DNA from 4 places in the Streptomyces sp. Je 1-332 genome. Region 3 is predicted to be linked to each of the others. Evidence: riboswitches for the same ligand, from Rfam matches in the RefSeq annotation. Region 3 holds a riboswitch; each other region holds the start of a gene.
What was found. A riboswitch is a leader RNA that binds a small molecule or an ion and turns the genes downstream of it on or off. The one in region 3 is predicted to bind cobalamin.

Region 1: linked by a shared signal. The riboswitch ahead of ABXJ52_RS33505 (energy-coupling factor ABC transporter permease) and the one ahead of ABXJ52_RS08360 (cobalamin biosynthesis protein) in region 3 are both predicted to bind cobalamin.
Region 2: linked by a shared signal. The riboswitch ahead of ABXJ52_RS14055 (ABC transporter substrate-binding protein) and the one ahead of ABXJ52_RS08360 (cobalamin biosynthesis protein) in region 3 are both predicted to bind cobalamin.
Region 4: linked by a shared signal. The riboswitch ahead of ABXJ52_RS10350 (ABC transporter substrate-binding protein) and the one ahead of ABXJ52_RS08360 (cobalamin biosynthesis protein) in region 3 are both predicted to bind cobalamin.

The regions. Positions count from the first base shown of each region.
Region 1 is NZ_CP160402.1:7,461,435-7,464,632, forward strand. Features, by position in the region: gene tsaD (tRNA (adenosine(37)-N6)-threonylcarbamoyltransferase complex transferase subunit TsaD) at 1-571, shown strand, start outside; gene ABXJ52_RS33500 (GNAT family N-acetyltransferase) at 571-1,209, shown strand; cobalamin riboswitch at 1,295-1,479, shown strand; gene ABXJ52_RS33505 (energy-coupling factor ABC transporter permease) at 1,509-2,285, shown strand; gene ABXJ52_RS33510 (energy-coupling factor ABC transporter substrate-binding protein) at 2,285-2,674, shown strand; gene cbiQ (cobalt ECF transporter T component CbiQ) at 2,681-3,198, shown strand, end outside.
Region 2 is NZ_CP160402.1:3,098,486-3,101,683, forward strand. Features, by position in the region: gene ABXJ52_RS14050 (iron ABC transporter permease) at 1-553, opposite strand, end outside; gene ABXJ52_RS14055 (ABC transporter substrate-binding protein) at 700-1,650, opposite strand; cobalamin riboswitch at 1,695-1,843, opposite strand; gene ABXJ52_RS14060 (M67 family metallopeptidase) at 1,833-2,255, opposite strand; gene ABXJ52_RS14065 (amino acid permease) at 2,346-3,198, opposite strand, start outside.
Region 3 is NZ_CP160402.1:1,786,950-1,790,147, forward strand. Features, by position in the region: gene ABXJ52_RS08350 (inorganic phosphate transporter) at 50-1,324, shown strand; gene ABXJ52_RS08355 (hypothetical protein) at 1,337-1,597, shown strand; cobalamin riboswitch at 1,704-1,846, shown strand; gene ABXJ52_RS08360 (cobalamin biosynthesis protein) at 1,954-2,895, shown strand; gene ABXJ52_RS08365 (cobyric acid synthase) at 2,892-3,198, shown strand, end outside.
Region 4 is NZ_CP160402.1:2,223,512-2,226,709, forward strand. Features, by position in the region: gene ABXJ52_RS10345 (iron chelate uptake ABC transporter family permease subunit) at 1-770, opposite strand, end outside; gene ABXJ52_RS10350 (ABC transporter substrate-binding protein) at 767-1,819, opposite strand; cobalamin riboswitch at 1,885-2,071, opposite strand; gene ABXJ52_RS10355 (VOC family protein) at 2,104-2,601, opposite strand; gene ABXJ52_RS10360 (helix-turn-helix transcriptional regulator) at 2,607-3,198, opposite strand, start outside.

The DNA.
Region 1 (3,198 bases), 5.7 Mb from region 3:
CGCGGCGGGCGAGTGCTTCGACAAGGTCGCCCGCGTCTTCGGCCTGCCGTATCCGGGCGGCCCCGCCATCGACCGCGCCGCACGGAGCGGCGATCCGCGGGCGGTGGCCTTCCCCCGCCCCCTCACCGGGCCGAAGGACGACCCGTACGCGTTCTCCTTCTCCGGTCTCAAGACCGCCGCCGCGCGCTGGGCCGAGGGGCACGCCGGCCGTGATCTTCCGGTGGCGGACGGCGCGGCCTCGCTCCAGGAGGCCGTCGCGGACGTACTGACCCGCAAGGCGCTCGCCGCCTGCCGGGATCACGGGGTCGGGACCCTCGTCGTGGTGGGCGGTGTCGCCGCCAACTCGCGGGTGCGGTCGCTCGCCGAGGAGCGGTGCGCCGCCGCGGGCCTGCGGCTGCGCGTACCCCCGATGACCCTGTGCACCGACAACGGCGCGATGATCGCCGCCGTCGGCGACCTGCTCGTACGCTCCGGGGCCCAGCCCGCACCCTGGGACGTGTCGATCGACCCGTCGGCTCCCCTCGCGTACGCGGCCCTGCAGCCGAGGGCGGCCACGGCGAGGGCCGCTTGATGGCGGCGGTCGTGCGGGTGCTGAGCGGTGCGCAACTGCTCGCGTACGTCGACGACTTGCGCGGCGTGTACGCCGAAGTCTTCGGCGCGGCGCCCTGGTACGAGGACGAGGAGAGGGTGGCCCAGTTCCTGGTCCGGCTCGGCGACGACGCGCGGCGGCCCGGCTTCACCGCGGCGGTCGCCCTGGAGGGCGCGCGCATCACGGGGTTCACCACCGGGTGGACCACGCCCGCCCCCTTTCCCGCCGACCGCTGCTATCCGCAGGTGGCTGCCGGACTGGGCGCCGAGCGCGCCAAGTCGTGGCTGTGCGGGGCCCTGGAGATAGACGAGCTCGCCGTGCGCCCCACCGCGCAGGGCACCGGGACCGGGGCCGCCCTGCTTGACGCGGTGGCCGCCGGCGCCCCCGACGGCCGTCTCTGGCTGCTGACTTCGGTCAGGTCGCCGCAGGCCATGGCCTTCTACGGCCGCCGGGGCTGGACCCAGGCGACACACCCCGCTCCCGACGGCAGGGGCGTCGTCGTCTTCCTCGGGCCCCGCCACCCCGCCAGGACCCTCGCGGCGTCCCGCGGCGTGGAAGGCGCGACCGCCCGGGAAGCGTGCCGCACGTCTGGCGCGCACGGGCCGATGCACATGGGCTGACCAGGGGCGTACGCCCCTGACCGGTGCGCTCGCGCGTGCCACAGGTGGGGCGGTCCCGCAAGTTGTCAGTTGGCTCGATCGCGCACTAAGGTCGCCACGCCTTGGTGCTCGGGAAATCCGGTGTGATGCCGGTGCGGCCCTCGCCACTGTGATCGGGAAGTCCGGCTCCAGCCCTCGCGGCAGCCACTGGGTACTCGCGTACCCGGGAAGGCGGAGTCCGGTCGGTACGACCCGTCAGCCAGGAGACCGGCCAAGGCGCGTTGTCCATCCACGAGGTGCTGGAGAGGGTCTGCTTAGCCATGCACATAGCCGAGGGTTTCCTCCCGCCGGCGCACGCGATCGCCTGGGGCGTAGCGTCCGCGCCGTTCGTCGTCCACGGAGTCCGCTCCCTCACCCGTGAGGTCAAGGAACACCCGGAGAGCACACTGCTCCTGGGCGCCTCGGGAGCGTTCACCTTTGTCCTTTCCGCGCTGAAGATCCCATCCGTCACGGGCAGTTGTTCGCACCCGACGGGGACCGGGCTCGGCGCGATCCTGTTCCGGCCGCCGATCATGACGGTGCTCGGCACCATCACCCTTCTGTTCCAGGCGCTGCTGCTCGCCCACGGCGGGCTCACCACGCTCGGCGCCAACGTCTTCTCCATGGCGATCGTCGGGCCCTGGGCCGGATACGCCGTCTACCGCCTCCTGAAGCGGTACGACGTGCCGCTCATGGTCGCCGTGTTCTTCGGCGCGTTCGTCGCGGACCTGTCCACGTACTGCGTCACCAGCGTCCAGCTCGCCATGGCGTTCCCCGACCCCGGCAGCGGATTCATCGGCGCACTGGGCAAGTTCGGCGGCATCTTCGCCGTCACGCAGATCCCCCTCGCGGTCAGCGAAGGACTGCTCACCGTCATCGTGATGCGGCTGCTGGTGCAGTCCAGCAGGGGAGAGCTCACGCGGCTCGGCGTACTGCTGCAGGGCAAGAAGCAGGCCGATACGACGAAGACGGCCGATACCACCAAGACGACCGAGACGACCGAGACGACCAAGACGACCGCGACGACCAAGACGACGGAGACGGGGGCCAGCGCCTGATGAGCCGGAACGCGAAGATCAACACTCTGCTCCTCCTCATCGTCGCCGCGCTCGCGGTGCTGCCGTTGGCGCTCGGCCTCGGGGACGACGAGAAGGAGCCGTTCGCCGGGGCCGACGCCCAGGCCGAGACCGCGATCACGGAGATCAAGCCGGACTACGAGCCCTGGTTCTCGCCGCTGTACGAACCCCCGTCAGGGGAGGTCGAGTCGGCGCTCTTCGCGCTGCAGGCGGCGCTGGGAGCGGGCGTCCTCGCGTACTACTTCGGTCTGCGCAAGGGACGCCGTCAGGGCACGGAGATCGCGCGCGCCGGGGGGGCCGACACGGAGAAGGCCACCACCGAGAAGGCCGCCGACGCGGAGAGCGGCCGGGCCGAGACCGAGCAGGTCTGACCCCGCGTGCTGCCCATCGACGCGGCGGCGCACAGCAGTCGCTGGCGCCGCCGCCACCCCGTGGACAAAGCCGTGCTCGGGCTCGGCCTCACCGTCCTCGCGGTCTCCCTGCCCCCCTGGCCGGGTGCCGCCCTGGTGCTCGTCGCCGCGCTCGCCGTGCTGCTCGGGCCCGCCGGTGTGCCGCCGCGCAAACTGTGGCGTGCCTACCGCGTACCGCTCGGCTTCTGCGTCACCGGCGCCCTGACCCTGCTCGTCCAACTCGGCGGTCCTGGAGGGTTCTTCACGCTCGCCGAGGGTGGGCCCGCACGGGCGGGCGGACTCCTCCTGCGCACATCGGCGGCCTCGCTCGGCGTCCTGCTGTTCGCCTTCACCACGCCTCTGTCGGATCTGTTGCCCCGGCTGGTCAGGGCGGGTGTGCCGGCGCCGGTCGTCGACGTGGCTCTCGTCATGTACCGGATGAGCTTCCTCCTCCTGGACTCCATGAGCCGGATCCGGCAGGCGCAGGCCGCGCGCCTCGGCCACAC
Region 2 (3,198 bases), 1.3 Mb from region 3:
GGACTTCCTTCAGGTGGTCGGCGCTGTCGGAGGTGATCAGGATCAGGCTGGTCAGGGCGGAGAGGATGTACGAGACGGCCACCCCGGAGAGGATCAGGCGGCCGGTGGCGAAGCTGCCGCCTCCTGACCTTGCCAGCGTGTAGACGACGAGGAGCGAGAGCAGGGCTCCCGCGAAGGCCGCGGCCGGGATCGTGACGGTGGTGGCCAGGCCCGCTCCCAGGCCGAAGACGCTGCCGAGGACGATGACGGCGACGGCTCCGGCGGATGCGCCGGAGGAGACGCCGAGCAGGAACGGGTCGGCCAGGGGGTTTCTCACCAGGGCCTGGAGGACGGCGCCTATTACTGCCAGGCCTGCGCCTACGGCTGCGCCGAGCAGGACCCTTGGGAGTCTTACGTCCAGAACGATGGTGCGGAACGGGGAAGGTTCCGCACCTCCCGTCAGGATCTCCAGGACGTCGGCGGTGGGTATGCGTACCGAGCCCAGGGCCAGGCCCGCCACGACCGCTGCCGCGAGGGCTGCGCAGAGCGCCGCGATGACTGTCGCGTAGCCCAGGCGTCTGCGGGTTCGTGCGGCCCTGGCGGGGCTCTCCCCAATCCCGCCCCTTCCCGAAACCGGGGCTCCGCCCCGGGCCCCGAACTGGTTGCCGTCAGTCACCGGCTTCGCCGAGTTCGTCCTCAAACGCCGGACGGGCTGAGATTTCACAGCTGGTCCGCCAGCTTCCCCACCGCCGCCGGGGCCCTCACCCCCACCACCGTGTCCGACAGCGGCAGTACCGCGAAGCGCTTGTGCTTGATGGCGGGGATGTCCGCCAGGACCGGGTCGTCGAGGAGGCGCTTCTTCTTCTGGGCGACCGTCGTGCCGCCGTAGTCGAGGATCACGATCACCTCGGGCTTGCGGTCGACCACCGACTCCCAGGACGCGTCACCGAAGGACTTGTCCAGGTCGGCGAAGACGTTACGGCCGCCCGCACGCTCGATGATGTCGTTGCCGATGCCGCGGCCGCCCGCCGTGAAGGCGGTCTTGTCGCCGCTGTCGTAGACGAAGACGGGGACGGGCTTCGACTTCGCCTCCGTCTGCGCCAGTTCACGCTTCGCCGCGGTCACCCACTTCTCCGCCCGCGGCCGCACCCCGAACGTGCTGCCGACCTCGCGGACTTCCTTGTAGACGTCGTCCATCGAGACGGGCTTCTTGGCGCAGCCCTCCACGTTCAGGCGGCTCTCCACGCCTGACTTCGCGAGGGCCCCGCGGCTGCGGCCCTCGCCCGCGAGGAAGGACGACGCGTAGCCGCCGTAGACGAAGTCGGGGTTCGCGGCCAGGAGTTTCTCGTAGGAGGGGTACTCCTTGGCTAGGACGGGGGTGTCCGCGTACGCCTTCGCGTACTTCGGCAGGACCTTGTCGTCCAGGTACGCCGTGCCCGCGATGCGGTCCTCGAGACCCAGCTCCAGCATCACTTCCGTGACGTGCTGGTTCATCGTGACGGCGCGCTTCGGGGGTGCTTCGTACGTCGTCTTCACGCCGCAGTTCGTGACCGTGTACGGGAAGCCTGGGGCCTTGGACTCCGGCTTCGAGTCGGCGCCGTCGGAGGACGAGCACGCGGCGAGCGGGGCCAGCAGGGCCGCGGCGAGCAGCAGACGTATGGGGCGGGACATGGCTGAGCTGCCTCCTCCAGGGGATTTCCGCGTCCCCTGCGTCGTGGGAGAAGAAGGCGGCAGGTCAGTTCCTGACTGCCCCACCCGCGAAGGGTGGGGTCACAGTGGCGGGACCGTGCCGGATTCGCACCGGCTTCCTGGGTCCTGCCGCCTCGAAGGTGAAGCTCAGTATGCCTGGAGGATCAGTACGCCTGGACGACCTTCACCTCTTCTTCGGTGACCTCGCCGTCCACGATCCGGAAGGAGCGGAACTGGAAGTCGCCCGCGTCGTCGGTGTCGGCCGTGGAGACCAGGACGTAGTGGGCGCCCGGCTCGTTGGCGTACGAGATGTCGGTGCGCGAGGGGTAGGCCTCGGTCGCCGTGTGCGAGTGGTAGACGATCACCGGCTCCTCGTCGCGGTCGTCCATCTCGCGGTAGAGCTTGAGGAGGTCGCCCGAGTCGAACTCGTAGAACGTGGGCGAGCGTGCCGCGTTCAGCATCGGGATGAAGCGCTCGGGGCGGCCGGTTCCCTCCGGGCCCGCGACCACACCGCAGGCCTCGTCGGGGTGGTCCTGGCGCGCGTGCGCGACGATCTGGTCGTGGAGGGCCTGGGTCAGGGTCAGCATGGCAGCCAGGATAAGCAGAAGGGCCGACCCGTACCGAAGAGTGGTACGGACCGGCCCACATGCTGGGATCGAGCGGGAATGACCTGACGGTCAGGACTTGATCGCGTCCTGCTTGTCCGCCTCGCCACCACCCGTCGACTGCGTGTCGTTGCGCTTCTGCATGACCAGATAGCCGACGCCGAGGATCAGCGCCCACACCGGAGCGGCGTAGAGCGAGATCCGCGCGTCCTTGTCGATGCCCATCATGACGATGACCATCGCGATGAAGGCGAGCGCGAACCAGCTCGTGAACGGAGCTCCCGGCGCACGGAAGGTGGACATCGGCAGCTCGCCGCGGTCGGCCTTGCGGCGGTACTTGATCTGGCAGATCAGGATCATGATCCAGGCCCACATGCCGGAGATGGTCGCGAAGGAGACGACGTAGTTGAACGCCTCGCCCGGCCACTGGTAGTTGATCCAGACGCCGACCAGCATCAGGGTCGCGGAGAAGGTGGTGCCGACCAGCGGCAGGCCGTTCTTCGTCAGCTTGGTGAAGAACTTCGGGCCCTGGCCGTTGAGCGCGAGGTCGCGCAGCATGCGGCCGGTGGAGTACATGCCCGAGTTGCAGGAGGAGAGCGCGGCCGTCAGGACGACGAAGTTGACGATCGCGGCGCCGATGCCGAGGCCCATCTCCTGGAAGGCCGCGACGAACGGCGAGACGCCCGGCTGGAACGAGGTCCACGGCACGACCGAGAGGATCATGACGAGGGCGCCGACGTAGAAGACGGCGATGCGCCACGGCACGGTGTTGATGGCCTTGGGCAGGACGGTCTTCGGGTCCTTGGACTCGCCCGCGGTGACGCCGACCAGCTCGACGGCGAGGAAGGCGAACATCACGATCTGCAGCGTCATCAGCGTGGAGCCGATGCCGTTCGGGAAGAAGCCGCCCTGGTCCCACAGGTGG
Region 3 (3,198 bases):
GGTTGCCTACGTTCCACTTGCCACTGACGTCCAACAGAAGCCTGGGTAAATGGAACACATCACGCTTCTCCTCGGGATCGTGATCGTTACCGCTCTCGTGTTCGACTTCACGAACGGTTTCCACGACACAGCCAACGCGATGGCTACCACCATCTCGACTGGCGCTCTCAAGCCCAAGACGGCGGTGGCCATGTCCGCCGTGCTGAATCTCGTCGGCGCTTTCCTCTCCGTCGAAGTCGCCAAGACGATCTCTGGCGGCATCGTCAACGAGGACGGACTGAAGACAGAGGTGATCTTCGCGGCGCTGGTCGGCGCGATCCTCTGGAATCTGCTGACCTGGCTGGTGGGCCTGCCCTCCAGTTCCTCCCACGCACTCTTCGGTGGCCTCATCGGCGCCGCGGTCATGTCGATGGGCTGGTCGTCGATCAACGGCGGCACCGTCGTCACCAAGATCCTGATCCCGGCCCTGGCCGCGCCCCTCGTGGCGGGTCTCGCCGCGCTGGTGGCCACGCGCCTGACGTACCGGATCGGCCGCAACACCGACACCAAGGCCACGGCCAAGGGTTACCGCGCCGGACAGATCGCCTCCGCGGGCCTCGTCTCGCTGGCCCACGGCACGAACGACGCGCAGAAGACCATGGGCATCATCACGCTCGCCCTGGTCACGGGCGGCGTCCTGAATCCGGGTGCCAACCCCCCGATGTGGGTCATCGTCTCGGCCGGTGTCGCCATCGCGCTCGGCACCTACCTCGGCGGCTGGCGCATCATCCGCACCATGGGCAAGGGCCTCACCGACCTCCAGCCGCAGCAGGGCTTCGCCGCCCAGACCAGCGCCGCGACGGTCATCCTGGCCTCCTCGCACATCGGTTTCTCGCTCTCCACCACGCAGTCCTGCTCCGGCGCCGTGATGGGCGCGGGCCTCGGCCGCAAGGGCGGCGTGGTCCGCTGGTCCACGGCGACCCGCATGTTCGTCGCCTGGGGTCTGACCCTGCCGGCCGCCGGTCTGGTCGGCGCGGGGGCCGAGTTCCTCACCAAGCAGGGCCCCTGGGGCATCGCGGCCACCGCCGCGCTCCTCATCGGCGGCTCCGCCGTCATCTGGGTGCTGTCCCGGCGCAACGCCGTCGACCACACGAACGTCGCCGACGACGAGATCGGCGGCTCCTCCGCCGCCGAGCCCGTGGGCGTCGTGACCAACGCGATGGCCGCCGTCACACCGCCCCCCACCGGGTCGGCCGTGGCCAGCGCGGACGTCGACTTCGTCAAGGCCACCATCGCGGCCCCGACCAGCACCGTGGCGGACCCCGCCCGGCCCGCCACGGTGTAAGGAAGAGTCAGCATGGACATCGACTGGGCAGCTCTCGGCTCCGTCTTCGGAGTCAGCCTCGCGGTGACGGTGGCCCTGGTGGGCCTGTTCACCCTCGGCATCGTCGGCCTCTCCAAGCACGAGGCGGCCACGTCCGGCGCCTCCAGCGCCGGCGCCTCCGCGGGTGCCTCCACGGCGGGCGGCACCGCCGCCGCGGCCCGCACGGGCGCGTACGTGTGCTTCGCGCTCTGCGCGGCGGCCGTGGCGTACGGGATCTATCTGATCGTCGCCTGACGACCGGCCTCGAAGGTGGGGTGCGGGACGCTTCTGCGTCCCGCACCCCACCTTCGTATGTGGGCCTCCGCACACTCTCCCGTCGCAGGTCAACGGCGAGTTGACGGGCCTTCGCGGGCCGTGGTGGACTGCCGGAGCCAATACGGCAGCAGGAGAGGAAGCCGGTGCGAATCCGGCGCGGTCCCGCCACTGTCATCGAGGAGCTGACTCCTCGGAAGCCAGGAACTCTCGCCGCCGATCACGTCGAACCAGGGCGCGGACACCCTGAGTGAGGACATTCGCCATGCGCGGCCGCCCGTTGCCGGACCAGTTCCCGAGCGTGAGCTCTCTTCTCGGCACGACGACCGGCTGAAGCCATGCGTGCCGATCGCGACTTCGCGTACGGCGCCGCCGCCGGCCTCCTCGGTGATCTGTTCCTCGGCGATCCGCGCCGCGGGCATCCGGTCGCCGCGTTCGGGCGGGCCGCGAGCGCTGTCGAGCGACTGCTCTGGCGTGACCACCGCGGGTGGGGCGCCCTGCACGCCGTGGTGTGCGCCGGAGGCGCGGCCGGCGCCGCCGTCCTGGCCTCTTCTCTTGTACGTGACTCACGCGCCGCGTCCGTCGCGCTGACCGCCGCTACCACCTGGGCCGTGGTCGGCGGCACCTCGCTGGGGCGTGAGGCGCGGGCGATCGGCGGGGCGCTCGCCGCCGGGGACATCGAGGTGGCGCGTGAGCGGCTGCCGCATCTGTGCGGCCGCGATCCGCAGGCGCTCGACGCCGACGGCATCGCGCGGGCCGTGGTCGAGTCCGTCGCCGAGAACACCTCCGACGCCGTGGTGGGGGCGTTGATGTGGGGGGCCCTTGGCGGGGTGCCCGGCCTCGTCGCCTTCCGCGCCGTCAACACGCTCGACGCCATGGTCGGGCACAAGTCCGTGAAGTACCGGCGCTACGGGTGGGCTTCCGCGCGCCTCGACGACGTACTGGGGTGGCCGGGCGCCCGGCTCACCGCGGTGCTCGCGGCTGCCGCCGGGGACGCGCCGCGTGGCGCGGTGCGGGCCTGGCGGGAGGACGCCGCCAAGCATCCGAGCCCCAACGCGGGGCCCGTCGAGGCCGCGTTCGCCGGGGCGTTGGGCGTACGGCTCGGGGGGACCCTCTCGTACGCGGGCCGGGTCGAGCACCGGCCTGTCCTGAACGGGGACGGGCGGGGCGTCGAAGTCACCGACATCGAGCGGGCAGTGAAGCTGTCGCGGCGGGTCGGGCTGCTGGCTCTCGGGGTCGCCGCAGCCGTGAGCACCATACGGAAAGGCAGGGCCTCATGAGTGGTGGGCTGCTCGTCGCAGGAACCACGTCCGACGCGGGCAAGAGCGTCGTCACCGCCGGGATCTGCCGGTGGCTGGCCCGAAAGGGCGTCTCCGTCGCGCCCTTCAAGGCGCAGAACATGTCCCTCAACTCCTTTGTCACGCGCGAAGGCGCCGAGATCGGGCGGGCGCAGGCCATGCAGGCGCAGGCCGCCCGGGTCGAGCCGACCGCGCTGATGAACCCCGTGCTGCTCAAGCCCGGCAGCGACCGCAGCAGCCAGGTCGTGCTCATGGGCAAGCCGGTCGGTGAGATGAGTGCGCGTG
Region 4 (3,198 bases), 440 kb from region 3:
AGCAGGGCCGTGGTGGACAGGAGGAGCAGCCGGACCCGCGCCACGTGGACGCCCAGCGTTGCCGCCGCGTCCTGGCCGAAGGCGAACGCGTCCAGGGTGCGGGCCTGCGTCAGGCAGACGGCGAGGGCCACGAAGAGCACCGCCGCGCACAGCGAGACGTCCGTCCAGCCCACTCCGCTCAGCGAACCGAGCAGCCAGAACAGGACACTTCGCGTCGTCTCCGCGTCGCCCGACGTCAGGATCACGAAGGAGGTGAGGGCGGAGAAGAGCTGCATCGCCGCCACGCCCGAGAGCACCACTCTGTCCGCGCTTGCGCCCAGGCTGTGGCTCAGCAGCAGGACCAGCGCGAACGAGACGACGGCCCCGGCGAAGGCGCCCGCCGATACCGACACCACTCCCCCGCCGACCCCCAGGACGACGATCGCGACCGCGCCCGTGGACGCCCCCGAGGAGACGCCCAGCACGAAGGGGTCGGCGAGCGGGTTGCGCAGGAGGGACTGAAGGACCGTTCCGCAGACCGCGAGGCCCGCGCCGCAGACCGCGGCGAGGAGCGTGCGCGGCATGCGCAGGTTCCACACGATGCCGTCCCTGATGGGCGTGAGCCGCGCCTCTCCCCAGCCGAGGTGAGCCGCGACCGCCGACCACACGTCCGGTACGGAGATGTCGGCGGGGCCGATGGTGACGGCCACCGCGACGGAGAGGGCGAGGGCGGCGAGGCCCGCCGTCCAGAGCAGGGCGCAACGTATGCCGCCCGGGGCGGCTTTCCTCACTTGGCGAGCCCGAACTCACGCAAGGCGTCCGCGACTTGCTCCACTCCGTCCACCGTGCGGATCGTCGGGTTCATGGCCTGGCCGCTCAGCAGCACGTACCGCTTCTTCTTCACGGCGGTCAGGTTCTTGGTGACCGGGTTGGACTCCAGGAACTCGATCTTCTTCTTCGCGCTCTCGGCCGTCTGCGACTTGCGGGTGAGGTCGCCGATGACCAGGACGTCCGGGTCGCGGTCCGCCACCGTCTCCCAGTTGATCTGAGGCCACTCCTCGTGGGTGTCGTCGAAGACGTTCCGCACGCCGAGTTCCCGGGTGATGACGCCTGGTGCGCCGCAACAGCCCGCGATATAGGGCGAGTCGGAGTTGGCGAACCAGTAGAGGAGCGTCGTGTCGGACGCCTCGGCCTTCTTGATCGCCCCACTCGCCTTCGCCACCCGGCCCTTGAGGTCCGCGACCAGCCGTTCCCCTCGCTTCTCGACCCCGAACGCCCTTGCCAGGTCCCGGACTTCGCCGTACACCGTGTCCATGGTCAGCGTCTTGACGCGGCGGCCGTCGCCGTCGCCGCTGTTGTCCTTGCCTGCGCAGTCCGAGGGCGAGACGTAGGCGGGTACGCCGAGTTCGGCGAACTTGGCGCGGTCGGCGACGCCGCCCTTGCTGACCGTCGCCTGGAAGGAGGCGGTGACGAAGTCCGGTTCCTGGGCGAGGACCTTCTCGAAGGAGGGGTAGCTGTCGGCGAGCCGCTCGACCTTCGCGTTGTCCTGCTCCAGGCCCTTCAGAACCGGGTCGGTCCAGGTGCCGGTGCCCACCATGCGGTCCGCGAGGCCGAGCGAGAGCAGGATCTCCGTGGACCCCTGGTCGAGGGAGACCGCCCGCCGCGGCGGCGCCTTGATCTCCGCCTTCTTGCCGCAGGAGGTGAGAGTCAACGGATAGCCGGCGGCCTTGTCGTCCGTGGTGGAGGTGGCCGTGGAGCCGCCTCCGCAGGAGGTCAGGGTGACGGCCAGGGCCGCGGCGAGGAGAACAGACGTACGTACACGACGGGCTGTTGAGGACACGAGATCCCTTGAGTCTCACGGCTCATACGCGGAGCCTGGCCTGCTTCGTCACCTCCGCCGCCCGGTGTGCGGGCGAAGGTGCCAGCAGGTCTTCGGACTCGGGGATCGGCCGGACGGGGCGCCTTCCCAGGCGTCCGTGGACGCCCAGTGGCCGTGGCCCCGCCCGTTCCCCCTCACCGCTGCGCGTCAGTTCCGGATTCGCACCGGATTCCCTGGCCCTGGTGTGGGTTGACTGGCGCTCGCAAGCTATCACGCGAGGTCAGGACGGCTGCCGTCCCGCCAGGTCAGGCCGCCGTCCCGGGCCTCGGCGAGCCGCGGTAGGTGCCGAAGGACCACTTGTTGCCCTCGGGGTCGGCGATCGCGAACTCCCTGCTGCCGTACGGCTGGTCCTCGATCTCACGGATGATCTCGACCCCCGCCGCGGTGAGCCGCTGGTAGAGGTCGTCGACGTGGTCGGTGACGACGTACGCGCCGAAGGTGCCGGGCTTCAGGCACCACTCCTGGGACTTCTCGTCGTACGAGCCGAGCATGATCGCGCCGCCCTCGGGCCAGTCGAGCTCGGCGTGGGCCACGCGGTCGCCGTCCTCGTATACGGCGGTGCGCAGGAAGCCGACCGTGCCGACCAGGAAGTCGATCAGCGCGGGAGCGTCGTGCGCCTGGAGGGTCGGCCAGACGCTGGGAGCGCGCCCGGCGGACGCGGGAGCAGTTGCGGGAGCAGTTGCGGGAGTTGCGGGAGCAGTTGCGGACTGTGGCTGCTGGTTCTGCTTCTCTGTGGTGTCCATGGGTCCTACTCTTCGCCTCCACCATGGCTCCCGGCTTGGATATTCCGGCACTCCTCGGCCAGCCAGCCGCTGGGGCTCACCCCGGTGTACTGCTGGAAGTCCCGTACCAGGTGGGAGTGGTCGTAGTAACCGCAGTCCGCTGCGACACGGGCCAGGTCGGGGGCGCCGCCCGTCGCGACCGGGCGTACGACGGCGTCGCGTGCGCGCTGGAAGCGCATCAGGCGGCCCGCCTGCTTGGGGCTCAGGCCCGTCTCGGCGCGGAAGAGCGTGGTGAGGCGGCGTTCGCTGAGCGCGACATGCCGGGAGAGGCCGCGCAGGGTGCCGACGCCGCGATGCCGGGCGAGACAGGCCCACGCCTCCGCGACCTCGGGGCGTACGGAGCCGCCGGACGCGTCGGTGGCCGCGCGCTGCCTCAAGTAGCCGGACAGGGAGGCGAACCGCTCGTCCCAGCTGCCCTGCTCGCACAGCAGCTCCCGTACGTCGGTGGCGCGGCGCCCCATCACCTCCGCGCCCGGCGTCACCAGCTCGCCGGCCAGTTCCGCGGCAGGTACGCCGAGCAGGGCGCGGGCGGCGAGCGGGTGCACGGCGAGCTGGATG